DNA from 3 places in the Ruegeria sp. BG10 genome. Region 2 is predicted to be linked to each of the others. Evidence: riboswitches for the same ligand, from Rfam matches in the RefSeq annotation. Region 2 holds a riboswitch; each other region holds the start of a gene.
What was found. A riboswitch is a leader RNA that binds a small molecule or an ion and turns the genes downstream of it on or off. The one in region 2 is predicted to bind cobalamin.
Positions count from the first base shown of each region.

Region 1: another riboswitch for cobalamin. It lies ahead of ACR0D8_RS19330 (hypothetical protein); the one in region 2 lies ahead of ACR0D8_RS09435 (CbtB domain-containing protein).
Region 3: another riboswitch for cobalamin. It lies ahead of ACR0D8_RS22090 (DUF1636 family protein); the one in region 2 lies ahead of ACR0D8_RS09435 (CbtB domain-containing protein).

Region 1 covers NZ_JBQFTI010000006.1:147,244-156,801, reverse strand. The annotation lists gene nudC (NAD(+) diphosphatase) at 1-789, opposite strand, end outside; gene ACR0D8_RS19350 (5'-nucleotidase C-terminal domain-containing protein) at 967-2,847, shown strand; RNA gene ffs (signal recognition particle sRNA small type) at 2,887-2,985, shown strand; gene rsgA (ribosome small subunit-dependent GTPase A) at 3,143-4,171, shown strand; gene ACR0D8_RS19335 (alpha/beta hydrolase family protein) at 4,198-5,055, opposite strand; cobalamin riboswitch at 5,198-5,417, shown strand; gene ACR0D8_RS19330 (hypothetical protein) at 5,502-5,909, shown strand; gene ACR0D8_RS19325 (protein-tyrosine phosphatase family protein) at 5,923-6,414, opposite strand; gene ACR0D8_RS19320 (DNA polymerase III subunit gamma/tau) at 6,570-8,321, shown strand; gene ACR0D8_RS19315 (YbaB/EbfC family nucleoid-associated protein) at 8,556-8,900, shown strand; gene recR (recombination mediator RecR) at 8,965-9,558, shown strand.
Region 2 covers NZ_JBQFTI010000001.1:1,899,512-1,909,069, forward strand. The annotation lists gene cbiE (precorrin-6y C5,15-methyltransferase (decarboxylating) subunit CbiE) at 1-467, shown strand, start outside; gene ACR0D8_RS09410 (cobalamin biosynthesis protein) at 464-832, shown strand; gene cobM (precorrin-4 C(11)-methyltransferase) at 829-1,623, shown strand; gene ACR0D8_RS09420 (cobyrinic acid a,c-diamide synthase CobB) at 1,616-2,932, shown strand; gene cobA (uroporphyrinogen-III C-methyltransferase) at 2,929-3,657, shown strand; gene cobF (precorrin-6A synthase (deacetylating)) at 3,650-4,393, shown strand; cobalamin riboswitch at 4,437-4,643, shown strand; gene ACR0D8_RS09435 (CbtB domain-containing protein) at 4,680-4,850, shown strand; gene ACR0D8_RS09440 (CbtA family protein) at 4,855-5,553, shown strand; gene ACR0D8_RS09445 (hypothetical protein) at 5,621-6,115, shown strand; gene ACR0D8_RS09450 (DUF1636 family protein) at 6,112-6,447, opposite strand; gene ACR0D8_RS09455 (DUF302 domain-containing protein) at 6,598-7,056, shown strand; gene ACR0D8_RS09460 (thiamine pyrophosphate-binding protein) at 7,135-8,754, shown strand; gene ACR0D8_RS09465 (CaiB/BaiF CoA transferase family protein) at 8,741-9,558, shown strand, end outside.
Region 3 covers NZ_JBQFTI010000011.1:17,230-26,787, reverse strand. The annotation lists gene ACR0D8_RS22115 (efflux RND transporter permease subunit) at 1-948, opposite strand, end outside; gene ACR0D8_RS22110 (efflux RND transporter periplasmic adaptor subunit) at 961-2,025, opposite strand; gene ACR0D8_RS22105 (TetR/AcrR family transcriptional regulator) at 2,209-2,850, shown strand; gene ACR0D8_RS22100 (Lrp/AsnC family transcriptional regulator) at 2,950-3,381, opposite strand; gene ACR0D8_RS22095 (EamA family transporter) at 3,552-4,493, shown strand; cobalamin riboswitch at 4,586-4,793, shown strand; gene ACR0D8_RS22090 (DUF1636 family protein) at 4,896-5,252, shown strand; gene ACR0D8_RS22085 (ABC transporter ATP-binding protein) at 5,249-6,034, shown strand; gene ACR0D8_RS22080 (ABC transporter substrate-binding protein) at 6,054-7,001, shown strand; gene ACR0D8_RS22075 (FecCD family ABC transporter permease) at 7,003-8,016, shown strand; gene ACR0D8_RS22070 (SMP-30/gluconolactonase/LRE family protein) at 8,219-9,142, shown strand; gene ACR0D8_RS22065 (ATP-binding protein) at 9,347-9,558, shown strand, end outside.

The sequences.
Region 1 (9,558 bases), on a different contig from region 2:
CATCAGCGAGGCCGGGAAGGGCCAGGGCTGGCTGGACAGGTACGAGACGGCTCCGACGGGCACGCCAGCCTCTTCCATGACTTCGCGCCTGACCGCGGCCTCCAGCGTTTCGCCCGGTTCGACGAATCCGGCAAGCAGGGAATACATCCCCTCAGGCCAGCCCGGCGATCGCCCCATCAGGACCGAGTCTGCGTGCGTGATCAACATGATCACCACCGGATCGGTACGCGGAAAGTGCTGACCCCCGCAGGCCGGGCAGCCGCGTTGCCACCCAGCCTGCGCCAATACGCTGGGTGCGCCGCAGCGCGCGCAAAACCGGTGAATCTCATGCCACCCGATCACAGCCTTGGCCGCCGCCGCAAGTTCGGCATCCCGCGCCGACAGCCGTGTCATCACGCGGCGCAGTTCGGCAAAGACGTGGCCCTGCGGAAGATCCGGATGCTGCTGTTCTGACCGGTCGAGAAACGCGCCGACCTGCGACAGATCCAGACCCTCGGCGGACCAGTCCGAAATATCGACGGCAAACACAGGCGCATCGTCCGAGAGGCCCAGAAAGACGGGTTCTTCCACCCGGCCGCCCGGCCCGTCGGTGACCAGACCATGCGCCATCGGGACCAATCCCAGCCGATCCAGCGCTGCGCCCTGAACCAGCACCTTGCCGCGCCACAGCAGCAGGCATTTTGCCTGCGGATCCGCCCGCATGCGCAAAATGTCCCCGGCGCTGCCACGAAAATGCGCGGCGCGATCCAGGCCCGAGCCACCAAACGTCACAGTTTCTGCGTTTTTCATCGGAATTCCTTTGGGTCCCCCGCACAGGGCTGCCACGGCAATCGACCCGTTGCAACGACAATTCCTGACAACGTGCATCACTCGATGCGCTCGAATGGCGGCAAGTGCACCTTACAGATTGCAATGACTGCTCTTTTTGTTGAAAGTGATTAATATAAAACTGCCAGAAGTAGAAATTTGAAACCTCCCCCTGCTGCCTCGCCACCCTCCTTGCAGATACGCATACTGGCAACGTCGGATCTGCACATGAATCTTGGCGGCTTCGATTACTTAACTGATGCGCCGGAACCGACAATTGGCTTTGCGCGAACCGCCAGCCTGATCCGGTCTGCACGCAATGAAGCCGAGGCCGAAGGCGTGCAAGTCTTGCTGTTCGACAACGGAGATTCCCTTCAGGGCACCCCGATTGGCGAGTGGGCAGCCGAAGAGGCCAATGCACCGCATATTCTGATGCGGGCTTTCGCCACTCTGGGCTATGACGCGATCGGGCTGGGCAATCACGATTTCGGCTTTGGGCTGGATACGCTGGAACGCATCATTGCGGATGCGCCTTGCCCCGTTCTGTGCAGCAACGCGTACTGCCGGGACGCCGCAGCTGCCTGGCGGGATCGTCTGATCCTGACCCGGACATTGCCGACGCATGCGGGTCACATTCCCCTAAAGATCGGCGTCTTCTCTGTCTTGCCACCCCAAACCGCCAGATGGGAAGCGCATCGACTGGCGGGCAGGGTCGTCATCGACGACATGCTGAATTGCGCGCAGGAAGCGGTGCCGGACCTTCGGGCGCGGGGCTGCGATCTGGTTCTTGCCCTTGCGCATACCGGGCTGGGACCGGCGGAGGCCGAGCCCGATCTTGAAAACGCGATTCTGCCATTGGCGGCAATCGAAGGAATCGACGCGCTGATCGCCGGGCATTCGCATCTGACCCTGCCCGGCAAAGTGCATGACGGTATACTGCATGTCGATGCCTTGCGGGGGCGTGTGCATGGCAAACCCGTAGTGATGCCGGGTTCGGCCGGGTCGCATCTGGGTGTCATGGACTTGACGCTGAACCTGTCCGACGACGGAAGATGGTCGGTTGCGGATCACCGCAACGAACTTCGCCCTGTCTGCCGCGCAATACCCGGGCACCCGCCGGAGCCGGTTGCAGAAGACCCCGAGGTTCTGCGCCTTATTGCCCGGGGTCATGGTGAAACCCGCAGGCGAACGGCAGAACCCGTCGGGCAAACCGAGCGGCATCTTCACAGCTATTTCAGCTTTTGCGCCCGGGACCGCGGGCTGGATCTGGTCGCGGCCGCTCAGGCGGCGGCGCTGCGCCCACACATTCGGGAAACGCGATTTGCGGACTTGCCCGTCCTGTCCGCGGTGTCGCCCACCAAATTCGGCGGTCGTGCCGGACCTCGGTTCTTTACGGACGTTCCGGTGGGTGAGGTTCGCCGGCACCATGTCTCGGATCTGCATGTTTTTCCCAACGAATTGCAGGCGCTGGCCGTCACGGGCGGCCAGTTGCGGGACTGGCTTGAAATGTCCGCCGGGGTATTCAACCGGATCACACCCGGCACAAACGCCGATCTGATCGACCCGAACCGCGCGGGGCACAATTTCGACGTGATTTTGGGGCTAAGCTGTCTGTTCGATCTGTCGGGACCGCCGCGATATGACGCGAAGGGGCGGCTGAACGACCCGGCCCGGCGCCGGGTCGCGGATATCCGGTTCAGGGGGCGCCCGATCAATGACGACCAGATGTTTGTGGTTGCCCTGAACACCTATCGCGCCAGTGGCGGCGGGCATTTTCCGTTTGTCGGGAACGCGGAACCGATTGTCCTGCCAATGCTGCCCATCCAGCAGGTGATTCAGGACTACCTGTCCGGAGATCTGCCCGAAGACCCGCTGGAACACGCGCCGCGCCCCTTTCGGCTTGCCCCCCTGCCCGGCGCATCGGCAATCCTGAGGACCGGGGTAAAGGCCCGGCAACATCTTAAAGAACTTGAGGAATACGACCCCCTGGTGATTGGCGAGGACGATGCCGGGTTTCTGCAGGTTCGCCTGACCCTCTGACGGGTTGTCTTTCCCCGGATCATTGCCTATATCAAGCCCTGAGAGGTTGGCGCGGGCGAGCGCCTCGCCAACCTGGTCAGGTCCGGAAGGAAGCAGCCACAACGAGCCCCGCTTGGGTCGATGTCCAACCTCTCACTTTGAACCCATGCCGAAGGAGGGCTTTTATGATTGTAGTAATTTCCCTTCGGGCAGCGCGGTTCTGAAACGCAAACATTCCGTCACTGCCTGAACTCGTACCCGGCAGATGCGCGATTGCCATCTGTGCGGTTCGCTGTACCTGAACACAGGCAGATCAATGACCCTTAGTTTTTCGGACCTCGGATGGTCCTCTCACTTTGCCGCGCAGACCGCGGCGGAATGCCCCTTTGACCCTTATCGCATTACAGCCGTTCACCGCGACCGGTTGATTGGCCTGAACCCGCAAGGAGAAGCGCCGCTGTTGACGCCGGACAAAAGCACCGGTGCTTTTGCGGTGGGCGACTGGGTGCTCGCTGATGAGCAAATGCGCGTTCTTCACCTTCTCGATCGCCGCAGCCTGTTGCAGCGCCGGGCGGCTGGAACAGGTGCCCAGACGCAGCTGATCGCGGCGAATGTCGACGTGCTTTTTATTGTCAGTTCGTGCAACGCTGACTTCAGCCTGCCCCGGCTGGAGCGTTATCTGGCGCTGGCTCATCAGTCCGGATGCTATCCGGTTGTGCTGCTGACCAAGGCAGACAGGTGCGACGATCCCCGAGATTATGAAATACAGGCCCAATCTGTGGCACCGTTTCTGACCGTTCTGACGATCAACGCGCTGGACGCGGCAGCGGTGGATCAGGTTCTGGCCTGGTGCCCCGCCGGACAGACGGGTGCGCTGGTCGGATCGTCCGGCGTAGGCAAAACGACGCTGGCCAACGCAATGACCGGTGATGATGCCGCGACAGCGGGCATCCGGGAAGATGACGCCCGCGGCCGTCACACCACCACGGCGCGCGCGCTGCACCGGATGCGAAACGGCGGATGGCTGATCGACACGCCGGGGATGCGGGCCCTGCGCCTGCTGGACGCGCAGGATGGTGTGGATGAAGTGTTTTCCGACATTCTTGACCTGGCGGACCAGTGCCGGTTTTCCGATTGCCAGCATATTTCGGAACCCGGCTGCGCGGTACAAGAGGCTATAGAGGCCGAAACGCTTGATCAACAACGGCTGGAGCGGTGGCGCAAGTTGCGGCGCGAGGATGCGCGGAATTCGGAAACCGTGGCGCAATCCCGGGCGCGCGACAAGGCTTTCGGGAAAATGGTGCGGTCCGTGATGCAGGACAGGAAATCCCGAAAAAGGTTCTGACCTTCGGGGCGCCGGGTTCCGGCGCCCTACTCGATCAGCTGCGGCCAGACGGCTGCGCTGCGGCGGGCAAAAGCGCCGATGTGACCGACTTCGGACAGGCCGAATTCAGCTGGGGACAACTGGTGTCGGCGCGCATTCGGCCCATAGAGATCGGCCAGCCGCCAGACAGCCTCGGGCGGAACCACATCGTCATCCTCAAAGGTGAACAGATCAACGGGCGTGTTCGATTGCGCCCAACGGGCTTCGGGCAAGGTCGCACCAATCTCGGGCAGGTAGTTGGTGGGTGCGGTGCACCACCTGCGCCATTGCCAATAGACGCTGGCAGGCAGGTCTGCCCCGAATCCCACCGCCTTGCCGGGCAGGTAGCCCAGATACTTCACCGCCAACGGCACGTGACCGTACCAAAACAGCATTGCCAGCGCGCGATAGGGCCAGGGGTGATCCGAAACCGTCACCGCACCGGAACAGACGCAGATCATGCGGTCGATCTGGTCAATATCCGGCTGAACCGGCCCCAGCATCCCGCCAACGGAATGACCAATGCTCCATTGCTGCGCATCCGGGAACCTGCGCCGCATCTCGGCCCGGGCGGCAGGCATGTCGGTCAAAGCCCAGTCCGCCATCGTTGCCTGCGCCTTGTTCAACGGTCCGCGCAGCGAATGGCCAAAATCGCGGTAATCGTAGGTCAGGCAGGCCATGCCCTGTTCGGCCGCCAGCCAATGAGCAAAATGCTTGTAATAGTCCCGCGGCACGCCCGTCGCGCCATGGATGACGACCGCCACACTGGGTTCGGCCACCGGCAGGTACAACCGCGCCGACAGCATGGCCGGGCCAGCGGGAAACTGAAAATCCTCGGTCAACACAGCTTGCGAGTTGTCTAACATGGTGCCCTCATCCACGATCTGAACCGTTCAGTTCAGCAAATTCAGTCGGCATCTTTTCCCCCGGCGAGTCAAGACCGATCAAGGATGACCCTGCGTCCGCCTGATCCCTGGCACAGCCCGCTTGACTCGACCCGCCGGCACCCGCTAGCGATGACGTGATGGTTCTCGTCCCCGGTCACGGGGCGGGATGAAAAGGGAACACGGTGCGGTTCTGCCCGGACAACCGGTACGGACCAAGGCCGCGACTGCCCCCGCAACTGTAAGCGGTGAGCAATGCCGGAACACCACTGGCCGAAAGGCTGGGAAGGTCGGCAAAGCGATGACCCGCAAGTCAGGAGACCTGCCATCGAACCGAAACCGAAACTCGGGCGGGGTGTCCGGGACAGGCCGTCAGCACGCTGTCATTCCTGACCCACGCCCCCCGTCCCACGCGCGGAGGGCGCAACATGATGTGGAAGACAAAAACGCACGAATACACCGCAACCGTGTGTCAGCGAACCGGCCAGACCTGCCCGGCGCTGGCCCGCATGGCCCGGGCCATTGCGCAAGCGATGGAAAGTGCCGCACCAGCGACGACGCCGGATTTTGAGATCGAAGGCAGCAGCGAACTGACCCACTGCGCGCAAGGCTGCAACGCCCGGTTCCGGGCGCGGGCAAAACAAATCAGGGTGTTCTGCGACACAGATGCCGACACCCCGATCGAAACGTTGGATGACTACGCCGAGATGATGTTCGGCACCGCAGTTCCTGCGCTTCCTGCGGCACTCATGGCCAACCCGCCCTGCGCCATGCTCGAAGTGTCGGCACTGGCACCGCGACCGGTCGCCCAAACCGCCGGGCAGATCGCGCTCTGAGGCCGGGCCGGAATCAAGGCAGGGCTGCCTGCGCGGCCCAGTCCAACTGGCCATCCGTTTCGACGGCACAAGGCCGCACGGCGCGCAGGCGTTTCAATGCGGTTTCGGGGGGTTCGCCCATTTCGACCATGATGCGCAAAGCAATCATGCCGGACCGGCCGCATCCGCCGCGGCAATGCGCCAGAACCCTGCCGCCGCGGGACAGAATCTGTTTGACGGATGCGCCGACCTCTTCCCACAACATCTGGGTTCGCAATGTCGGCGCACCGAAATCTTCAACCGGCAAATGCACCCATCTTATCGCTTGGTCCCGCAGGTCCCGACCAAATCCGCCGGCTCCGCCCTGCGCCATTTCGCGTTCGGTTGTCATGGAGATCACCAGATCGGGCCGCCATTCGCGGATCATCTCAAGATCGCGCGCATAGGTTCCGTCGCGCCCCGGCATCTGCGTCAGCGCAACCAATCCGTTTTCCACCGGCAAGGCATGGATAGCGAACCGAGGCATAAGACGCGTCCTTTCCGGAAAACCGTTCTTTCAACAACTTCCGCACTTCTATGACGCGCAAGCCGCATTGCAAACCGAATTTCGCAAGCGCGCTGTGGACGCGGGCGGCGGGGGTCACTACGCTGCATCCCTGAACCGAATCCGACAGAGCAGACATGACCGACACGCCCAGCCCCGCCTATCAGGTTCTCGCCCGCAAGTACCGCCCCGAAACCTTTGCCGATCTGGTGGGACAGGACGCAATGGTGCGCACGCTGAAAAACGCGTTCGAAGCGGACCGGATCGCGCAGGCCTTCATCATGACCGGCATTCGCGGCACTGGTAAGACCACCACCGCGCGGATCATCGCCAAAGGCATGAACTGCATCGGCCCCGATGGCGAAGGCGGTCCCACGACCGAACCCTGCGGGCAGTGCGAGCACTGCGTGGCGATCATGGAGGGCCGCCATGTCGACGTGATGGAGATGGACGCCGCCAGCCGGACCGGTGTGAACGATATCCGCGAGATCATCGACAGTGTCCGCTATCGCGCCGCCAGCGCGCGCTACAAGATCTACATCATCGACGAAGTTCACATGCTGTCGACCAGTGCGTTCAACGCGCTGCTCAAAACCCTGGAAGAACCGCCGGAACATGTGAAGTTCATTTTCGCGACAACGGAAATCCGCAAGGTTCCGGTGACGGTTTTGTCCCGGTGTCAGCGGTTTGACCTGCGCCGGATCGAACCCGAAGACATGATCGGATTGCTCAGCAAGATCGCCGCGGCGGAAAACGCCCAGATCGCGGATGACGCCTTGGCGCTGATCACCCGCGCTGCGGAAGGCTCGGCGCGGGATGCAACCTCGCTGCTGGATCAGGCGATCTCGCACGGGGCCGGGGAAACCAGCGCTGATCAGGTGCGGGCGATGCTGGGACTTGCGGATCGGGGTCGGGTGCTGGACCTGATGGACATGATCCTGCGCGGGGACGCCGCCGGAGCCCTGACGGAACTGAGCGGGCAATATGCCGAAGGCGCGGATCCGCTGGCTGTGCTGCGCGATCTGGCCGAGATCACACATTGGGTGTCCGTGGTGAAGATCACGCCCGATGCCGCCGAAGACCCGACCGTTTCGCCGGACGAACGCGCGCGCGGTCAGCAGATGGCCGGGGCGCTTCCCATGCGCGTTCTGACCCGGATGTGGCAGATGTTGCTGAAGGCGCTTGAGGAGGTCTCGGCCGCGCCCAACGCCATGATGGCGGCTGAAATGGCGGTCATTCGCCTGACCCATGTGGCCGATCTGCCCAGCCCCGAGGAACTGATCAAACGGTTGCAGGACACGCCGCCGCCTGCGCCAAACGGCGGGCCCGGCGGAGGTATTGCAGTGCCGACGCAGGCCCCCACGCAGACGGTTTCAGCCGCCTATATGCCAGCCCAGCGCGGGCCTGCCGGGGCACCAACAGCAGCGCTGGCGCAGGAGGTTCAGAGCGCGCTGGCGCGCTATCCGACATTTGACCACGTCGTCGAACTGATCCGTTCGAACCGGGACGTCAAACTGCTGGTCGAGGTTGAAAACGGAGTTCGCCTTGTCTCCTACCAGCCGGGGCGGATCGAATTTACACCGACGGTTAACGCGCCGACCGATCTGGCCCAAAGGCTGGGTTCGGCGCTGCAGCGTTGGACAGGAAACCGATGGGCCGTGTCAATCGTCGCCGACGGAGAGGCCGCGACCATCGCCGAGGTTCGGGATGCCGCCGATCTGGCGCTCAGGGCGCAGGCGGAAGCGCACCCTCTGGTGCAGGCCGTACTGACACAGTTTCCCAAGGCCCGCATAAAGCGGATCGAAACGCCGGAACAACGCGCCGCCAAGGTCGAAACCGAAGCGCTGCCCGAGGTCGAAGACGAATGGGACCCGTTCGAGGAAGACTGACGCCAGCCTGCCCAAATCCCGGAACACTCCCGCGCCCGCCACGGGCCATCGGCTGACGCCGATACCCCTGAGCGGCCTTGGGCCCGGCAGCGCGGGCAAAGCCCGCGCTGCCGGGCCCAACGGGAGGAAAGGTGTTGCCAAAGACCTTGACGACAGGCGGGAGCAGTCTGGCCCCTTGTGCCGCGTGGACACCGCCCGTATTTAGGCGGCAAACCGATTTGCAGGAGAAATAAGATGCTCAAAGGACTCGGCGGTCTGGGCGACATGGCCAAGATGATGAAATCCGCGCAGGATTTGCAGACCAAAATGACGGATATGCAGGAACAGCTGAACACCATCATGGTTGTCGGCGAATCCGGTGCCGGGCTGGTCAAGGCCACCGCAACCGCAAAAGGCGAACTGAAAGGTCTGGACATCGACCCGTCGATCTTCAACGGCGACGACAAGGAAGTGGTCGAGGACCTGATCCTGGCCGCCATCAAGGACGCGCAGACCAAAGCGGCCGAGCGCTCTCAGGCAGAGATGGCCAAGCTGACCGAAAGCATGGGCCTGCCCGCAGACATCAAGCTGCCGTTCTGATAGACACTCCTGACGGAATACCGGCCGGGCACCCTTGCCCGGCCCTTTTGCAGGAGCACGCGCGGTGAGTTCGAACAGCGACATCGACAATCTGATCGACCTGATGGCCAAGCTGCCGGGCCTCGGCCCCCGCTCGGCCCGCCGCGCGGTACTGCACCTAATCCGCAAACGCGCCTTGTTGCTGACGCCTCTGGCTGACGCGATGCAGCAGGTGGCCGCCACCGCCCGCGAATGCCTGAACTGCGGCAATGTAGGTACCACCGATATCTGTGACATCTGCGACAACGAAGGCCGCGCGACCGGCGAGTTATGCGTGGTCGAGGATGTGGCCGACCTGTGGGCGATGGAGCGGGCGGGGGTTTTCAAAGGCCGCTACCACGTACTGGGCGGCACCCTTTCCGCACTGGACGGGGTTGGCCCGGACGTGTTGCGTATCCCGCGGCTCAAGGACCGGGTGATGGCCGAGCGCATCACCGAAGTCATTCTGGCGCTGAACGCCACGGTCGACGGCCAGACCACCGCCCATTACATCGCGGATCAGCTGGAGGGGCAGGTGCGACTGACCTCGCTCGCGCAGGGCGTGCCGATCGGCGGCGAGCTGGATTATCTGGATGACGGGACAATTTCGGCGGCGCTGAGGGCGCGGAAGGACGTTTAG
Region 2 (9,558 bases):
TGGCCCCGCAAAGGGGTGAGCATCTGTGGGATATCGGCGGCGGCACGGGATCAATCAGTATCGAGTGGCTTATGTGTGACCCGACCCTGATCGCAACCACGATTGAGCCGCGCTCAGATCGCGCCGAGCGCATTCGCCGCAATGCGGACGCGCTGGGTCAGGATCGACTGAGTGTCGTGCATGGCACCGCCCCCGACGCGCTGAACGGCCTGCCCTTGCCGGACGTGGTATTCATTGGCGGGGGCCTAAGCGCCGATCTGCTCGAATGGCTGCGTGCAACTCTGCCTAGCGGGACCCGGCTGGTTGCCAATGCCGTGACACTGGAAAGCGAAGCCCTGTTGGCGCGATGGCAGGAGAAACTCGGAGGCGAGCTGTTGCGGATCGAATTGGCGCAGGCTTCCGCATTGGGCCCCCGGCGCGGTTGGAAATCCGCCTATCCGGTGGTGCAGTGGAGCGTGACCCTATGATCATCGCCGGGCTGGGATTTTCGTCGACGGCCACAGTGGACAGCCTGCGCGCGGCTTTTGAACTCGCCAGTACCGGGCAGAGCGTGGATGCCCTGGCCACCGTTGCCGACAAAGTAGGCCATTCCGCGCTGATTGATTTCGCATCGGTCACCGCCTTACCCATCCATTTTATCGCGTCCGCTGATCTGGCGGGGCAGCGAACCCTCACATGCTCGAACCGCAGCCGGGCCGCCTATGGCACCGGCAGCGTCGCCGAAGCAACCGCCCTTGCCGCCGCTGGGCCCGGCGCGCGGCTGACCGCACCCAGACAGATTTCGGACGACCGGCTTGCAACATGCGCCGTCGCCATCGGAGGACAGATATGACCGTTCATTTCATTGGCGCCGGACCGGGTGCTGCCGACCTGCTGACCCTGCGCGGGCGCGATATCATCGCCGCCTGCCCGGTCTGTCTTTACGCCGGATCGCTGGTGCCCGAAGAGATTCTGGGCCATTGCCCCGAGGGCGCAAGAATCGTGAACACCGCGCCAATGGATCTGGATCAGATCATGGCCGAGATCGAGACTGCACATCAGGCCGGACAGGATGTGGCTCGGTTGCATTCCGGCGACCTGTCCGTCTGGTCGGCGATGGGCGAACAGATCCGCCGCCTGAAAGAGATGGGCATTCCGGTCAGCGTGACCCCCGGCGTGCCCTCCTTTGCCGCCGCTGCCGCCGCGCTGGGTACGGAACTGACCCTGCCCGGACTGGCGCAGTCGGTGGTTCTGACCCGAACACCCGGGCGCGCATCATCGATGCCCGAGGGCGAGACGCTGGAAAATTTTGGGCGCACCGGCGCGACTCTGGCGATTCACCTGTCGATCGGCAATCTGGACAAGGTGATCGCCGATCTGGTTCCAGCTTACGGTGCCGATTGCCCCGTCGCCGTGGTGTACCGCGCCAGTTGGCCGGACGAGCGGATCATCCGCGCGACATTGGCGACTTTGAAGGGCGCGCTGGACGAGAGCATTTCGCGCACCGCGCTGATCATGGTCGGCCCGGCGCTGGCGGGTGAAGGTTTTGATGAAAGCTGCCTCTATTCAAAAGATTACGACCGCCGCTATCGCCCGCAAAGCGCCGACAGCCCGTGGTCGAGCTGGAGCCACGGCGATGACTAACCCGCCGGGCCTTCTGATTTCCGCGCCATCTTCGGGCACCGGAAAAACTACGGTTATGCTGGGCCTGCTGCGGGCCCTTGCCGAGGACGGCCTGACCGTGCAGCCGTTCAAGAGCGGCCCGGACTATATCGACCCGGCCTTTCACCTTGCGGCGGCCGGGCGCGCCTCGTTCAATCTGGACAGTTGGGCGATGGGAGATTCCCTGCTGAACGCCATTTCGGCGCAGGCCGAACGCGCCGATATCGTTGTCGCCGAAGGCTCCATGGGCCTGTTCGACGGTGTCGCCAAACCCGGCGAACTGGGCCACGGGTCCAGCGCCGAGACCGCCTTGCGCATGGGCTGGCCGGTGGTTCTGGTGCTGGATGTGGGTGGTCAGGCGCAATCGGCGGCGGCCACGGCGCTGGGGTTCCGGATGTACAACCCCGACCTGCCCTTTGCCGGCGTGATCCTGAATCGCTGCGCCAGCCCCCGGCACGAACGCCTGACCCGGCTGGGGATGGAACGCGCGGGGCTGCCGGTTCTGGGCGTGCTACCGCGTCGCGGAGACCTTACCCTGCCTGAACGCCATTTGGGTTTGATCCAGGCGGTCGAACACCCCGATCTGGAAAGCGCGATTGTTGGCTATGCGGCGTTTCTGCGTGAACACGTGGATCTGGAGGCGATCAAACAGGCGGCCTCCTCAGGCCCCAATGGGCCATCGTCAGCCGCGCTGCCGCGGCCACCGGCCCAGCGAATCGCGTTGGCGCGGGATGCGGCGTTTTCGTTCACCTATCCGCATTTGCTGGAAGGGTGGCGCGCTGCAGGGGCGGAAATTCTGCCGTTTTCACCCCTGGCCGACGAAGCCCCGGCGGCGGATGCCGATCTGGTCTGGTTGCCAGGCGGATACCCCGAGTTGCACGCTGGCACGCTGGCCTCTGCTGGGACATTCCTTACCGGATTGCTCAAACATGCCGAAACCAAGCCGGTGCATGGCGAATGCGGAGGTTATATGACCCTGGGGCAAGCGCTGATTGACAAAAACGGCGTTCGGCACCAGATGGCCGGGCTTCTGGGTCTGGTGACATCTTACGAAAAGCGCAAGTTCAACCTTGGCTATCGCAGGGCGCAGTTGCTGGCGCCAATGCCCGGATACCCGACGGATACTGCCCTGCGCGGGCATGAGTTCCACTATTCCTCGATCGTCGAGCAACCGGACGCCCCGCTGGCGCGCGTGTTTGACGCAGAAGGGGCCGAGGGGCCGCAAACCGGATCGGTGCGCGGCAATGTCACCGGCACATTTTTTCACCTGATCGCCGAGGCCTCGGCATGAGCGGTTTCGTCTCGTTCATCGGTTCGGGCCCCGGTGACCCGGAATTGCTGACGCTCAAGGCCGTGGATCGGATGCAGAAGGCCGATGCGGTGCTGTTTGACGACCTCAGCAGCGGACCGATCCTGAGCCATGCGCGCGACGACGCCGATCTGGTGGGTGTGGGTAAGCGCGCCGGACGGCCCTCGCCCAAGCAGGACCACGTCAGCCGACTTTTGGTGGATTACGCCAGAACCGGTGCCCGCGTAGTTCGGTTGAAGTCCGGCGATGGCGGATTGTTCGGGCGGCTTGAGGAAGAACTGGTGGCCTTGCGCGCGGCCGACATCGCGTATGAGATCATCCCTGGCATCCCGTCGGCTGTGGCCGCAGCGGCTGCGGCGGGCATCCCGCTGACCCGCCGGCTGACAGCGCGGCGGGTGCAGTTCGTGACCGGCCATGATGTCAGCGGCAAACTGCCCGAAGACCTGAATCTGCCCGCTCTGGCAGATCCGGATGCGACGACCGTGGTATTCATGGGCAAACGCACGTTTCCTTTGCTGGTCGCGGCGCTGCACTCCCATGGCCTGCCGCTGGAGACGCCCGCGCTGATGGCCGAATCCGTCTCGACCCCCGATCAGACACTGCATCGCGCGACCGTTGGGGCGCTGTCAGACAAGCTGAGCGCCGAAGTCGGTACGGCCCCGGCCTTGATCCTCTACGGTCCGCTGGCAGAGTTTGACGATGTTTGACCTGACCCTGATCGGCATCGGCACCGGCAATCCCGACCACGTGACCTTTCAGGGCGCGAAAGCCATCCAGTCCGCGGATCTGATCCTGATCCCGCGCAAGGGCGAGAACAAAGCCGATCTGGCCGGGCTGCGGGAAAAGATCATTGCCGAGGTAACAGATACGCCGCCCAGGATCGAATATTTCGACATTCCCAAACGCCGCTCGGACGATGGCTATCTGCGCGGCGTGGACGAATGGCACGATGCGATTGCCCTGCGCTGGCAGGCGGCCATCGCGGACCACCCGCAGGCCCGTCATGTCGCCCTGCTGATCTGGGGCGACCCGTCGCTGTATGACAGTTCCCTTCGAATCGCGGCACGGCTGAAGCCGCAGCCCAAAACACGCGTGATCCCCGGCATTACCGCCCTGCAGGCGCTGACCGCGGCGCATGCGATTCCGATCAACGATCTAGGCGCGCCCTATATTGTCACGACAGGCCGCCGCATCCGCGACGAAGGCTGGCCGGTTGGCACCTCGAAAGTGGCTGTGATGCTGGATGGCGAATGCTCGTTTCAGAACCTGGACATGGCGGATTATGACATCTGGTGGGGCGCCTATGTGGGCATGCAGGAGGAAATCCTGATCCAAGGCCCGCTGGCCGAGGTCGCCGGACAGATTCTGGAAACCCGGGCGCGGTCGAGATCCGATCACGGATGGATCATGGATATCTATTTGCTGAAAAAGCGCGGGAACTGACCAAAAAGGTCGCAAATGACGATTGCGCCACCGCCGCCATAACGGCTAAATGGAAACGTCTGGTCCTGCCGGAGACATCCGGATGCTAAGAGGGAATTTGGTGCGGCTGCCCCGGCAGTCAAATCCAGAGCCGCCCCCGCGACTGTAAGCGGAGAGCCCCTGTTCAACCAGCCACTCCTGATTTCAGGGGGAAGGCGAACAGAGGCACCGACCCGCAAGCCAGGAGACCTGCCAGGCGAAAAACGAAACACCGGCCGTCGGGTGCGGCGGCAGAGGAGAACAAATGATGGCAACACAAACAAAAACAGCATCCGCCGCGCGCACAGGCTTCGTTCCGGTCATGTTCGCAGTGGTTCTGGGTCTGGGTATCATCACGCTGACCGGTCACGTTCAGGCCGCGGCGCTGCATGATGCGGCTCATGACGTGCGTCACGCGACCGGCTTCCCCTGCCACTGAGACCATGTTCAGTCGTATTCTGACCAGCGCGTTGTTCGCTGGTGCTGCAGCGGGGCTGATAGCCGCCTTGCTGCAGTTGGTCTTTGTGCAACCTGTTTTGCTGCACGCCGAGCTTTATGAGTCCGGTGAACTGGTGCATTTCGGGGCCGAGGCCGTTTCCGCCCATCCCGAATTGCCGGGTATGTTCTCGGAACTGACCCGTGACGCGCTGAGCGTCATCTTCACCATGCTGACCTATACCGGCTATGCGCTGGTGATGGTCGCGCTGATGTCGGTGGCCGAAGGTCAGGGACACAGGATTGATGGCCGCACCGGCGTTCTGTGGGGTCTGGCCGGGTTTATTGCATTCCATCTTGCCCCCGGTTTCACGCTTGCGCCCGAGGTACCCGGCGTAGCCGCGGCCGACGTCTATGCTCGGCAGGTCTGGTGGTTTGCAACCGTTGCAGCCGCGCTCGTCGCCCTTTGGCTGATCGCCTTTGGCGGCAACCTGATCAGCTACGCCATCGCCGCGGCCCTGCTGCTGGCCCCGCACCTGATCGGTGCGCCCGAACCGGAAGTTTTCACCGGGCCGGTCCCGACCGAGATCGGCGCCCTATTTGCCGCGCGTGCCTTTGGCATCGGTCTGGTGGCCTGGGTTCTGGTCGGTGCGTTTGCCGGGTATTTCTGGCAGAGCGAAGGCAAGCGCGTCGAAGCGACGGCCTGATTATCGAACATCAAAACACACCGGGTCCCGCCCGGTGTGTTTCTTTTTGTCTTCAAGGAAATGAAAGATGGCACGCTCACTTGCCCTTTTTGCAATCGGTCTGGTGTTCGGCGGTGGTGCCGGATTCGTTCTGGCCGCGGCCAACGGCGTCACTTTTGACGGCCACGATCATGGCGACCCCGCGCACCACGGCGGCGCACATGCCGAGGCTATGGCCCATGACCACTCGACCGCCGTTAACCTTGCGGCGGGGCCGGATGCGCCCAGCGTTGCGATTGCCCTGACGCAAGATCCGATGGCCGGGTGGAACCTTCACGTCATGCCGCAGAACTTCCGGTTCTCGCCGGAAAACGCGTCGACCGCCGACAAACCCGGCGAAGGCCACGCGCATGTTTACATCGACGGGGTGAAACTGGCCCGTCTCTACGGCAACTGGATGCACATTCCCGATCTGCCGAAGGGAGAGGTCGAGGTCTCAGTCTCGCTGAACGCCAACAGCCACAGCCCGCTGATGGTCGATAATGTGCCGGTCAGTTCGGCCGTAACCGTGCAGGTCGACTAAAGCGCCGGTATTCGCGCACGCAAACACATCCGAAGCCGCCCGCATGGCCGGGCGTCTTCGATCCAGCCGCCAGGGCTGTCCAGATAGGTTTTGCAGGTCGCTGCAATATCCTTCGCATCCGCAACGACATTGACCCCTGAGAACACGTAAGATGCCCGCTCTGCAGATTGCAGCGCCAGCGCGGTTGGTTCCGTGCAACTGCTGAAACAGGCGTGCTCGGCAACCTCTACGCGCTCCCCCAGTCCCGCCGCGTCCAGCGCGGAATGCACCGATTTGAGCTCGGCCGCGCGGTCACGCGTGCCGGCGCAACTGTTGCAGATCAATAGGCGCATCCGTTTCAAACCAAACCTCTTTTCTTGGCTCCGCCCCAGTACTGCGGCTTTCCGATGCCCGGTGCAATCCCGATTGCGCACAGGATTGTGAGTGCGCCGTGCGGCGGTTTCTGGCATCAATCGAACTGTGACATCAAGGGAGACACCATCATGCGCGCGCTCTGGGGCTTCATCTGTTTTCTGGCCCTGCCCGTCTGGGCGGACGAGCCGCTATCCGGATGGGCGGTTTTCCCATCTGACAAAAGCTATGAAGCTCTTGTGGCGGACACAAAAGCCGCCGTAAAGGAAAACGGGCTGATCGTGGTCACGCAGGCCGGGCCGACCAAGGCCGCCGCTGCGCGCGGCATCACCATTCCGGGAAATCTGGTGATCGGGGCCTTTAACAACGATTATGCGGTGCGCGTTCTAGAAACCTCGGTCAATGCCATGATCGAAGCACCGATCCGCTTTTACGTCACTGAAAACGACGACGGCACCGCAACCCTGTCATACAAGACCCCCAGCTTTGTGTTTGCGCCTTATACGGTAGAGGGCGGCGAACCCCTGCGCGATATTGCGGTAGAACTGGATGAAAGGTTTCAGGCCGTGGCGGAATCCGCAGTCAAATAGTCACACTGACGTGAACCAGCTTGCGTCCGGGCGCGTCCTCCGCAATCTCCTGTGCAACCATTGTTTCGGAGCATCATGATGCAGGACCTGTCCCCCCGCGCGGCTGACCTTCTGGCCCAACGACTTTACGAGGCCGGGTGCCGCCACGCCTTCGGCATGCCGGGCGGAGAGGTGCTGACGCTGGTCAATGCGCTGGAACAGGCCGGTATCACCTTTCATCTGACCAAGCACGAAAACGCCGCGGGTTTCATGGCCGAGGCCGTGCATCACCGCGACGGCGCGCCCGCCATCCTTGTGGCCACGCTGGGGCCCGGCGCGATGAACGGGATCAACGTGGTTGCCAATGCGTTGCAGGACCGGGTGCCGATGATCGTGCTGACCGGATGTGTCGATGCGGACGAGGCGCTGACCTACACCCATCAGGTTATGGATCATGCGCAGGTCTATCGCTCGATCACCAAGGGAACCTTCACATTGACGGCGCAGGGTGCGGATATCGTGGCGGACAAGGCCGTTTCACTGGCCAACCAGCCCCGCCCCGGCCCGGTTCATATCGACGTTCCGATTTCGGTTGCGGATACGCGGGTATCCGGTGTCAAACGCCGGCGCCGTTCCAAGGTTGCCGCCGTCGCGCCCGAGGGGAACTGCGTCGAAAAGGCCCGCCGCTGGGTGGCCGAGGCCGAGCGCCCGTTTGCAATCATCGGGCTGGACGTACTTTATGATGACTCGCGCAATGTCGTGCGCGCGTTTCTGGAGCATTTCAGCATTCCCTTCGTCACTACCTACAAGGCCAAGGGCGTCGTGCCCGAGGATCATCCCCTGTGTCTGGGGGGCGCGGGCCTGTCACCTCTGGCAGACAAACATCTGGTGCCGCTGGTCGAACAATCCGATCTGGTGTTGTGCCTGGGCTATGATCCAATTGAAATGCGTCCCGGCTGGCGGGAAATCTGGGACCCCGAGGACAAGCGCGTCATCGACATCTCGGCCGTGGTAAATGACCACTATATGCATCAAGCCGGGCTGAACCTGGTGGCCGATACCGGTGCCACACTTGAGGCCATCGCCAAGGGCAACCCGGCCCGAAAGACATGGCCCAAAGGCGAGCCTGATCAGGTCAGGGCGGCATTGGCGCAGGATTTCCCCACAGACGAAGACTGGGGTCCGGCCGCCGTCATCGCCGAAACCCGCGCCACCCTGCCCGCCGATACTCTGGCCACCGCCGATAGCGGGGCCCACCGCATCCTGCTGAGCCAGATGTGGGGCTGCACCGAAGAACGCGGCCTGATCCAGTCCTCGGCCCTGTGCACAATGGGTTGCGCGGTGCCGATGGCGATTGGCCTGAAGCTGGTCGAACCGGATCGCCCGGTCATCAGCTTTTCTGGCGATGCCGGGTTCCTGATGGTGGCCGGAGAACTGTCGACCGCTGCCGAGATGGGGGGAAACACGATCTTTCTGGTCTTTGTCGATGCAAGCCTCGCCCTGATCGAGCTGAAACAGCGCCAGCGCCAGATGGGCAACATGGGCGTGGATTTCGGCCATCACGACTTTGCCGCCATCGGCCGCGCATTTGGTGGCAACGGGCACACTGTTCGCAATCGAACAGAATTGCGCGCGGCTCTGAACAACGCCATGAAAGCCGATACGTTCACCGTGATTGCCGCCGAAATTGACCGCGGAGGGTATGATGGCCGGATCTGAAGGACCGCTGAAGGGCGTCAAGGTTCTGGACCTCAGCCGCATTTTGGCCGGCCCCACCTGCACGCAATTGCTGGGCGATCTGGGTGCCAGCGTCATCAAGATCGAAAACCCCGCGACCGGCGGCGACGACACCCGCCAATGGGGCCCGCCCTATGTCGCGGATGCCGAAGGCAACCGGTCCGACCTGAGCGCCTATTTCATGTCGGCCAACCGCAACAAGAAATCCGTCGCCATTGATATCACGACCGCGGAAGGTCAGGCCGAGATCCGGCGTCTGGCCTCGCACGCCGATATACTGATCGAAAACTTCAAACCCGGCGGGCTTGCGAAATACGGGCTGGATTATAGGACCCTTTCGCCGGCATTTCCCAGCCTGGTCTACTGCTCGATCTCGGGCTACGGCCAGACCGGACCCAATGCCGCGAAACCGGGATACGATCTGATGGCGCAGGGTTACGGCGGGATCATGTCGCTGACCGGTGACCCGGATGGCGCGCCAATGAAAGTGGGCGTGGGCATCGCCGATGTGATGTGCGGAATGTACGCGGCCGTGGGCATTCTTGCCGCGCTGCGCCACCGGGACCAGACCGGCGAGGGCCAGCAGATCGATCTGGCGCTGGTGGACGCCCAGGTCGCCTGGCTGATCAACGAAGGCGTCAATTACCTGACTTCGGGCCACGTGCCCCAGCGGCGCGGCAACGGGCACCCCAATATCGTACCCTACGAGGTTTATGAAACGGCGGATGGCCATGTCATTCTGGCGGTTGGCAATGACAGCCAGTTCCGGCGCTTCTGCGACTTTAT
Region 3 (9,558 bases), on a different contig from region 2:
CACGCCAAGGGGAACCGACGCGGCCCCGCTTTCAAGCTCGTCACGCAGATAACCGGTCCAGCGGTCGATCTGCACGCCGTCCTGCGCCAGGACACCGACCAGTACGGCGGGCATGCCGTTGGCGAAGGCTATCGAGGACTGCGGGTCGCGGGGGCCCCGATCCACGCTGGCCAGGTCACCCAGCAAGACCACTGCACCTTCGCGGCTTTCGCGCAACACGATGTTCCGGATCCGGTCCAGCGTTTCGATTTCTCCGCTGATGTTGATGGTCAGGTCAACGTCGGATTGCAGCCGCCCTGACTGGATCTTGCCGTCCGCCTCGACGATCCGCTGCGATATCTCGGCAGCCCCGAGCCCCAGCGCAGCGGCCCTGTCCATATCGACGCTGACCAGAACTTCTTCTTCCGGCTGTCCAAAGTAATCCACCGCACGGGTGGCGGGGATGGCGCGCAGCCTGTCACCCAGAGCTTCGGCATGGCGCGACAGCAGCGTCACGGGGTAATCCGGGTTTTCCGCTGCTACCGCGATAACGGCCGAATAGGCGGAAATGCCTTCGGCGTCGAACTCGGGCGGCAGAACGCCGGCCGGAAATTTCCGGCTCGCGTCACCCACAGCATCCCGGGCCTCGGCCCAGACTTGTTCGATGGTCGTTTCGTCGAGCGTTTCCAGCAATTCGACCGATACGACCGAGACACCGGATCGCGACACGGAACTGATTTCGTCAACTTCGGCGATCTTGCGAAGCTCTTCTTCGATTTCGGCTGTGACAAGGGCTTCGACCCTCTCCGGGTCAGCGCCGGGATATTGGGTGGTCACAGTCGCAAAGAGGTTGGTGATTGTCGGGTCTTCCTGCCGTCCAAGCGACAGGAACGACGAAAGCCCCGCGGATACCAGAACCAGTACGATTAGCGCGACAAGCCGTGGGTGGCGAAAAGTGAGCGTTTCCATTGGCCTGCTCCGTTACCCATCCGTCCCGAATGCAACCCGCTGACCAACGGTTACGCGCTGAGGACCCTGATCTATCAGGACAGTTCCGTCGGGAAATTCACCGCGGACGAAAACACGGTCGTTCTGTGCGTGCAGCACTTCGACACTTGCCACCCGCACCGTCTTGTCTGCGTCAGCAACCAGCAGCGTCCATTGCCCGCGCGCGCCTTCTTTCAGCGCGGTCGTCGGGACCCAGGTCCCGGTGCTTTCCACCGGTTCGCCGATGTGGACGCGCGCGGTCTGCCCAAAGGCTACGTCAACGCCCCCAATCAGATCAAAAAGCGCGGTTCGTGTCCGTGTCAGCGGATCGATATCGGGTCGCAACGTCGCCAGACGGGCCGGGTGGCGGGTACCGGCGATTTCAACCTCGACATCGGACAAAAGTGCCGGGTCCACATCCAGCGGAATTCCGATCCGAACCTGCGGAGATACGATTTCGACCATCCCCAGCACCAGATCACCGGGCTGCAAGGTTTCCCCGCCATCGACATGGCGGGCGGTAATCCGGCCTGCGAACGGAGCCTTGATCCCGGACTTTTCGATCCTCACAGTCACGTCACGCAAGGCGGCGTCAAGCTCCCCCATCCGCGAAAGCAATTCGTCTTGCCGTGCCACAGCCTCGTCCAGACGCGCCTGGCTCGTAAAGCCCTGTTCAATAAGTCCGGCGTTTCGCTCGACCGTCTTTCTGGCAAAACCCAGCTGCGCCGCAATGGCGTCCCGCGAAGCGGTCAGCCGGTCCTGTTCAACTTCGAGCAGGACGATATCCAGTGTGGCCAGCCGCTGGCCCCGCGCAACCTCGTCACCTTCGTCCACCAGAATTTCTTCGAGCGTGCCATTCAGTTCGAAGGAAATATCGGCAGCGCGCTGCGGTTCAACCTGACCGATGAACACCCGATCGACGACATAGGCGTCTTCCTGCCTGATCGGCGTCACGGAAACCGGGGTCACGGCCGCTGCGTCAGGCGCAGGAACGGCTTCGGCCCTGCGCGAAAGTTCCGAGGCCCCGAAATAGACGGCAGCTGCCGCAACAGCAAACACACTGGCTGTCACCCCCAACCGCAAACCTACGCGAAAAACGCTGGAAAACAGGCTTCTCTTGGTTCGCGAGGAACGGTTCTTTTCTCGATCCGGCATTTGGCAACCTCAGCAAGTTAGCATCTCTAACATATGTTAGCGCTGCTTACTTTGACAAGGGGAACGTGATCTGCCACATCTTTAACCATGACGAGCACACAAAAAATTCATAAGTCCGATGATGGATCGCGGCACCCATCGGTAGGAAAAAAATCCTATCATCACGGTGATCTTCGCGCCGCGCTGATCGAAGCCACGCGGCAGTTGGTCGAGGAGAAGGGACCGGACAGGTTTTCGGTTTCGGATGCGTGCCGGCTGGCCGGTGTCTCGACCGCCGCGCCCTATAAACACTTCAGCGATAAGAAGGAAATGCTTGTTACTACCGTTCTGGAGGGCATGGCCAGGCACCGCGAGAACATGCTTGCCGCACTGGAAGGAATTCCCGAAGGGTCACCCGAGCGCATTACCGCGATCGGTATGGAATACGTCTCATTCGCGCTGCGCGAGCCGGGGATTTTCTGTCTGAAATTCGGCGGGTTCACCGACCGGATCGCCGATCCACGGCTGGAGGAAGGCGGCCAACAAAGCTTTGGTATCCTGCTGTCCGAAGTCGCAAAATGTCTGGGTGAGCCGGGAATCACTGATGAGGTACGCCGCCGTGGGTTCCTGTTGTGGAGTTTCGTTCACGGTCTGTCGTTCATCCTGCGCGACCAGGGGCTTGCGGAAAAGGGCGAAGAATTCGATTTGCACGATCTGCTGGAAGACGTGTCCGCCAGAATGCTGAGCTGAGGTTCGGTTACAACTCACCATTATTCTCCAGCCAGACCCGCACGGGTGCCGCCGAATATCGCGGGATTACCCTGAAGATGGCCGTTGTTCCCCGCCGCATCACAGCTCTACCAACCGCTCCTCGACGGGTGAGGATTGCACGATTGAGGAATTGGTCGCACCGAAGGGAACGATCCGGTCGATGACGGCTTCCATTTCTGCAACGTCGCGGACATGGGCGCGGGCGACAAAACAGTCCTCACCCGATACGCGGTCGCACGAGACGATCTGCGGAGTGTCCCGAATGGCCTGAACCATGTCCTGCATCGCGCCCGGCAGCGGCCGTGCCCGTATCAGGAGTGTCAGCCCATATCCGAGCCGGGCCGGATTGATCCGCGCGCCGTAGCCCGTGATGATGCCCGTGTCCTCCAGGCGACGCACCCGGTCTGCAACGCTGGGGGCGGACAGTCCGACACGGCGGGACAGTTCCGCCCGGGGAATGCGCGCGTCCGCGCAGAGCTCACGCAGAATAGCGGCATCGATACGGTCCAAGATGGGCTCTTTGGATCGAAGGGAAAAGCCACCGCGTGCCTTCGTTTCAGGTCCATTTTTATCCAAGGACATTCCCGATCTCCATATACCTTGCCCGGATCACCTTGCATCATGGTGATATGACGGATCAAGCCTCAAACCCTGTGCACCGGGCCAGAGCGTCCCGCACCATGTCGCGCATTTCGGAAGCTTTCCCGCCCCAAATCTGGTTCGGCGTATCAGCTGTTTTTCATTACCTCGGCCCGGCCTTCGCGGTGCTTCTGTTCCCGGCTGTCGGCGTGCTTGGCGTGGCGTGGTTTCGCATCACTTCGGCCGCGTTGATATTCGCGCCGATGACCAAGCCGTGGCGCACATTCAGGATGGCGACCAAATCACAGAGGTGTCTGCTGGTCGCGCTCGGCCTGTGTCTGGCAGTGATGAACTGTGCCTTCTACCTTGCGCTGGATCGGCTGCCGATTGCGCTGGTGGCTGCAATCGAATTTACCGGGACAGTCGGCATTGCGCTGTGGGGGCTTCGCACGGGGCGCAATGTTATCGCGTTCAGTTGTGTGGTCGCAGGGGTGGCGCTTTTGATCGACGTGCCGGCACTGTTTGCGGCGGACGGTTCCCTGCGAGACACGGACCTTGTTGGTTTGTTCTGGGCGGTTCTGAACGGCGCGCTTTTTGTTCTTTATGTCATCCTGGGGCACCGGATTTCGCAGGGCGGAGCCTCTGGCGGGGTTGAGAGCCTCGGCGCTGCGATGTCGGTTGCGTTCCTTTTTGTGTTCCCGATCGGGGTTTTGCAGGCGCTTGAAGCCTTCGGTGCACCCTTGCTTGTGCTGGCCGGGATAGGGGTCGGGCTTTGCTCCTCGGTCATTCCCTATGTCTGTGATCAGCTTGCCATGGCACGTCTGCCGCGTGCCAGCTTTGCTCTGTTGCTCGCCTTGCTGCCGGCGTCGGCGGCAATCATCGGTGTCGTGGTCCTGCGGCAAATTCCTGATCCGGCTGATGTGCTGGGGGTGGTTCTTGTGATGGCAGGCGTTGCCATTCACGCACCCGCGACGGTGACTGAACCCGCCAAACAAGGGGGCGGCGGCAAGTCGGTTAAGTCAGGTTCAAGTACACAGCAGTGAAGCCGTGCGTCGTGCCGGGCCTGATCCGCTCAAAGGGCGCCGGGCCCGCGTTCCTGCGGTTCAATTCCGTATTGACGCATTCCCGGAATTCATGCACTCAAACCCCGGATGGTTCCCGATGGTGCGCCCAAGGGATGAAAAGGGAATACGGTGCGGTTTGCCTGTCGGCGCCAATTCCGTAACTGCCCCCGCAACTGTAAGCGGTGAGCGACGCCAAACACCCACTGGCCCTCTGGGCCGGGAAGGATGGCCGAGCATCGACCCGCAAGTCAGGAGACCTGCCATCATATGTTCAACCAACCCGGGGCGGGGCGTCCTGGAAGGAGGCTTTGATGACACGTCTGTTGCGTGTTTACAGATCCGGCACCTTCTGTCCGCGCTTGCGATCAAGCGGAGCGGGCAATGCCAAAATCTTCTGATCATGTTCTTCTGATTTGTGCGACCTGTCAGGGCACAATGACGGTCGATGCGCTACGCAACGTCCTGTCCGTCAGACTGCCTTCGGGCTTTGCAATCCGTACCGTCGATTGCATGGCGGGCTGTGCGCAGCCAACGACCGTCGGATTTCAGGCGGCGGGCAAAGCGAAGTATCTCTTCGGTGGCATTCGGAGCCTTCCCGAAGCTGAGGCGCTGGCCGAGTTCGCGCACCAGTACCGGAACAGCGCCGATGGGTGGACCAATGCCACCGACCGACCGCGCCCGCTGTTCACAAAAACACTTTCCCGAATACCGCGAATTGAATTGGTGGAACCTTCATGACGACCTCTGCCTTTCTAGTTGCGCGCGACCTCGAATATTTCGCGCTGAACGGTGATGTTCTGCTGCAAGGCGCGTCATTTGAACTGGACGACGGGGCCAATCTGGCAATTGCCGGGCCGAACGGGGCAGGGAAAACCACGTTGCTGAACCTTTTGTGCGGCGCGGCGGATCTTGTACTGGGCGACGTGCTGGTCAGGGGGCGAAGCCTGAAACAGATGGCCGCCACCGAGCGCGCCCGCATGATAGCTGTAGTTAGCCAGCAGGAAATGCCGGATGGGCGGCTGTTGTTGCGGGATTACGTCGCCCTGGGTCAGATTCCCATCCGCGCGGATCGCTCGACCAAGGCGCATGCTGCTGAGCTTGAACGGATTCTGCACATGACCGGGCTGGGCAGGTTGTCCGACAAACGGATGGCGATGCTGTCAGGCGGTGAGCGACAGCGCGCGCATATCGCGCGGGCGCTGGCGCAGAACCCCTCGCTGCTGTTTCTGGACGAACCCACCAACCACCTGGATCCGGACGTAAAAGGGCGGATGCTGTCGTTGGTCGCGGAACTGGGCATCACCGTGGTGATGATCGTCCACGATCTGGTGATGATCCCAGAATTCGCCACCCATGTCGCGTTGATGAAATCGACGCGCCTTACCGGTTTTGGGCCGGTGGCCGAAGTGCTGACACCCGACCGGGTCCGCGACACGTTCGGCGTCGACTATCTGTGCTTTCACCACGACGGTCGCGTGATCCCGGCGCTGGATATCCGAAAAACAACTGTTTCAACCTAACCCGAGGAGCATTTCTGCAATGAAACACATCTGGTCCGTGGCACTGGCCACAGTCATGGCAGGTGGTGCCGCCGCTCATGAGGTGACCGTCGACAACTGCGGCGAGCCGCTGGTGTTCGAAACTCAGCCCGAGCGTCTGGTCGTACATGACATGAACATGACCGACATGGCCTTTGCGTTGGGCCTGCAGGACAAGATCGTGGGCCTGACCGGGATCACCGGCTGGTACAAGACCAGCCCCGAGTTTGACACGCTGCGCGGTGACATCCCCGAGCTGGCACCGAAATACCCGACCGTCGAAACCCTCGTCGCGGCCCAGCCGGATCTGTTTTTTGCGGGTTGGTATTACGGCATGAAGCCGGGCGGCGATGTGACCCCGGATACGCTTGAACCTTTCGGCATCAAGACAATGGTCCTGACCGAAAGCTGCGTGCATCTGGACAAGACGCGGCCAGAGGCGAGCATGGATCTGTTGTTCGACGATGTTCTGCGGCTGGGCAAGGTCATGCATGTCGAGGACAAGGCCGAGGCGCTGGTTTCGGGTTGGAAAGAAAAACTGACCGCGATCGAGGCGCAAACCACCGATCTGCCGAAACCCCGCGTCTTTCTGCTGGACGGCCCGGCGGACGCGCCCTTTACCGCCGGCAAGTTCGCTATCCCCGACGCGATGATCGCCGCCGCCGGGGGCGAGAACGTCACGCATGACATGGATACAAGCTGGGGTCGCACCTCGTGGGAGGCTGTAGCGGCGGCGAACCCCGAATTTCTGGTGCTGCTGGACTACCAGACCGGCAACGGGGCCGCGGACACGTTCAAATTCCTTCAGGAACACCCGGTGATGTCCCAGACCGACGCGGTCAAGAATGAGCGCTGGATCGGCCTGCGGTACGAGGAACTGACCCCCGGACCGGCAAATATCAAGGCAATCTCGAAAATGGCGCAGGCCATGAATCCGGGTCTGAACTGAAATGGGCCGATTGGCCCTGACGCTATCGCTGGGGGCGGTCATTTTGACCGCCCTTTTGCTGGTTTCGACCATTTACGGCACCACGTCGATTCCGATTTCCGACACGGTTACGGCGGTTTTGCTGGGGACCGGCCTGATCGACGGTGACATGTCTCCGCTGCACCGGATCGTGTTCGAATTGCGCCTGCCACGAGCCCTGTTCGCCGCTGTGATTGGCGCCGGGCTGGGAATTGTCGGTGTGGTTCTGCAAACCACGACGCGCAACGATCTGGCCGATCCGTTCCTGTTTGGCTTGTCTTCGGGTGCAGCCGCAGGTGCCGTGTTTGTCATCACGGAGACCGGGGATATTCTGGGCTTCTGGACCCTTCCACTGGCTGCGTTTTGCGGGGGTCTTGTGGCGTCAGGCATTGTGCTGGCGCTGGTTCACGGGTTGCGCATCAGCGCGCCGGAAAAACTTATCCTTGCGGGACTTGCGGTCTCATTCCTGTTTTCGGCCCTCACCAACTATCTGATCTTCGCGGGCGACAGCCGGGCTGCGCACTCGGTCATTTTCTGGATGCTTGGTGGGTTGGGGCTGGCAAGGTGGGAGACCTTCCCGCTGGTCTGTGTCGGCCTGCTCCTGATCCTCAGCTTTTCGCTGTATCGCAGCCGGTGGCTGGATGCGTTGCTGACCGGGGACCTGACCGCCGCGACACTGGGCGTGCCCGTTCGCAGCCTGCGATTTAGCATGTTCTTCGTCGCTGCATTGGCGACCGCCGTATTTGTCTCGGTGGCCGGGGTCATCGGCTTTGTGGGCCTGATGGTGCCCCATATCGCCCGGGGGATTGCTGGCCCCTTGCATGGCCCGCTTCTGCCCACCGCAGCGATCGTGGGGGCAGCTTTGCTGACCGGATCGGACATCCTCAGCAGGTTGCTTCTTGCGCCGCAGGAACTGCTGGTCGGGATCGTCACAACATCCATCGGATCGGTTTTCGTATTTCTGTTGCTGTTCAGAACGGCCAAAACACAGCGATAGGGGGCACCCAGCGGCAGCGCGCACAGGCGGTCACGTCAGGGACCTCGCGATTGCTGCCGGACGGCGTTGTGCCAAAAGCTTGTATTGTCTCACAGTTACGGCCAGTGTTTTCCCGTCACAGTGCCGTAGCATTTGTTGGCGACACAAGAACCAGCGGGCGGTCGAAAGGACCGGAACCGCGACGCGATCAGGGAGCGACGGGATGGCATTGGAACTGAAAGAGATGTGCAGCGGGCTGGGGTTCCCCGAAGGCCCGGTTGCGATGAACGACGGATCGGTGCTGTTTGTCGATATCAAGGAAGAAACTCTGGCGCGCCTAACGCCCGACGGGCAGGTCAGTGTTGTGGCAGAGATACCAGGCGGACCCAACGGCGTCGCCATAGGCCCGGACGGGGCGGCTTATGTCTGTAACAATGGCGGTGTTTACAGCTTTGTTCCGTTTGGCCCCGACAAGATCACGGTACCGGCGCCAATACGGCCAAACTACAAAGGCGGCTCGGTGCACCGCGTCGATCTGAAAACCGGGGCCGTGACGCTGCTGTTTGACTCGTATCAGGGCAAAAGACTGATCGCCCCGGATGATCTGGTGTTCGACACATCCGGCGGGTTCTGGTTCACTGACACCGGTATCGAGGATGAGGAATCCACCCGCTACGGTGGGCTTTACTATGCCTCGATTGACGGCAAAACGCTGATCAAGGCCGCGACGATCCCCATGCCAAACGGGGTCGGGCTGTCGCCGGATGCAAAGACGGTCTACGTCTCGGACACCGTATTCGGGCGGCTCTGGGCGATGGAGATCACGGGGCCAGGTGCGGTCAAACCCGGTCCAATTCCGGGGATGCCCGGAAATGTGGTTCAAACCCTGCCGGGTTATCAATGGCTCGACAGCCTCAAGGTCGAAGAAGACGGGCGCGTTTGCGTCGGCACCATATTCAATGGCGGGATTACGGTGTTCAGCCTGGATGGCACGACCGAGCATGTCGAAATCCCCGACCTGTTTACAACCAACATGTGCTTTGGCGGCAGCGACATGCGCGATCTGTGGATTACGGCTTCGAGTACCGGCAAGATCTACAAGACCAGATGGCCGCGCCCGGGGTTGAAACTGGCCTTCACTGCCTGAGGTGCACCGGCGCGTCACAGCCAGCAGAGTTCTTTCAAAACATGCCAGTCGTGACATTTTAGCTGCCATTTGACTGCGCGATTAAGGTCTTTTGGTGGCAAATACTGGCGGGGCAGGGTCGGGTGTTGTAAACCCTTTGCCGAAATGGGGGAAGTTGCGGATAATCCTGCGAAGCAGTCGACGGATCTGGGGCAAAGGCGCCAGGTGTCGGTTCTGTTTGCCGATCTGGTCGGATACACTGGGATCGTTGCGGCGCTGGGCGAAGAAAAAGCCCTGGAATTTGTTCGTGTCGTTTATGACAAGCTGGTGCGCGCAGCCGAGGAACATGGCGGCACGGTGCGCGACTTTGCCGGTGACAGCATCATGGCGTTGTTCGGGGTGCCGGAGGCGCTTGAAGATCCGGCTTTACGAGCCTG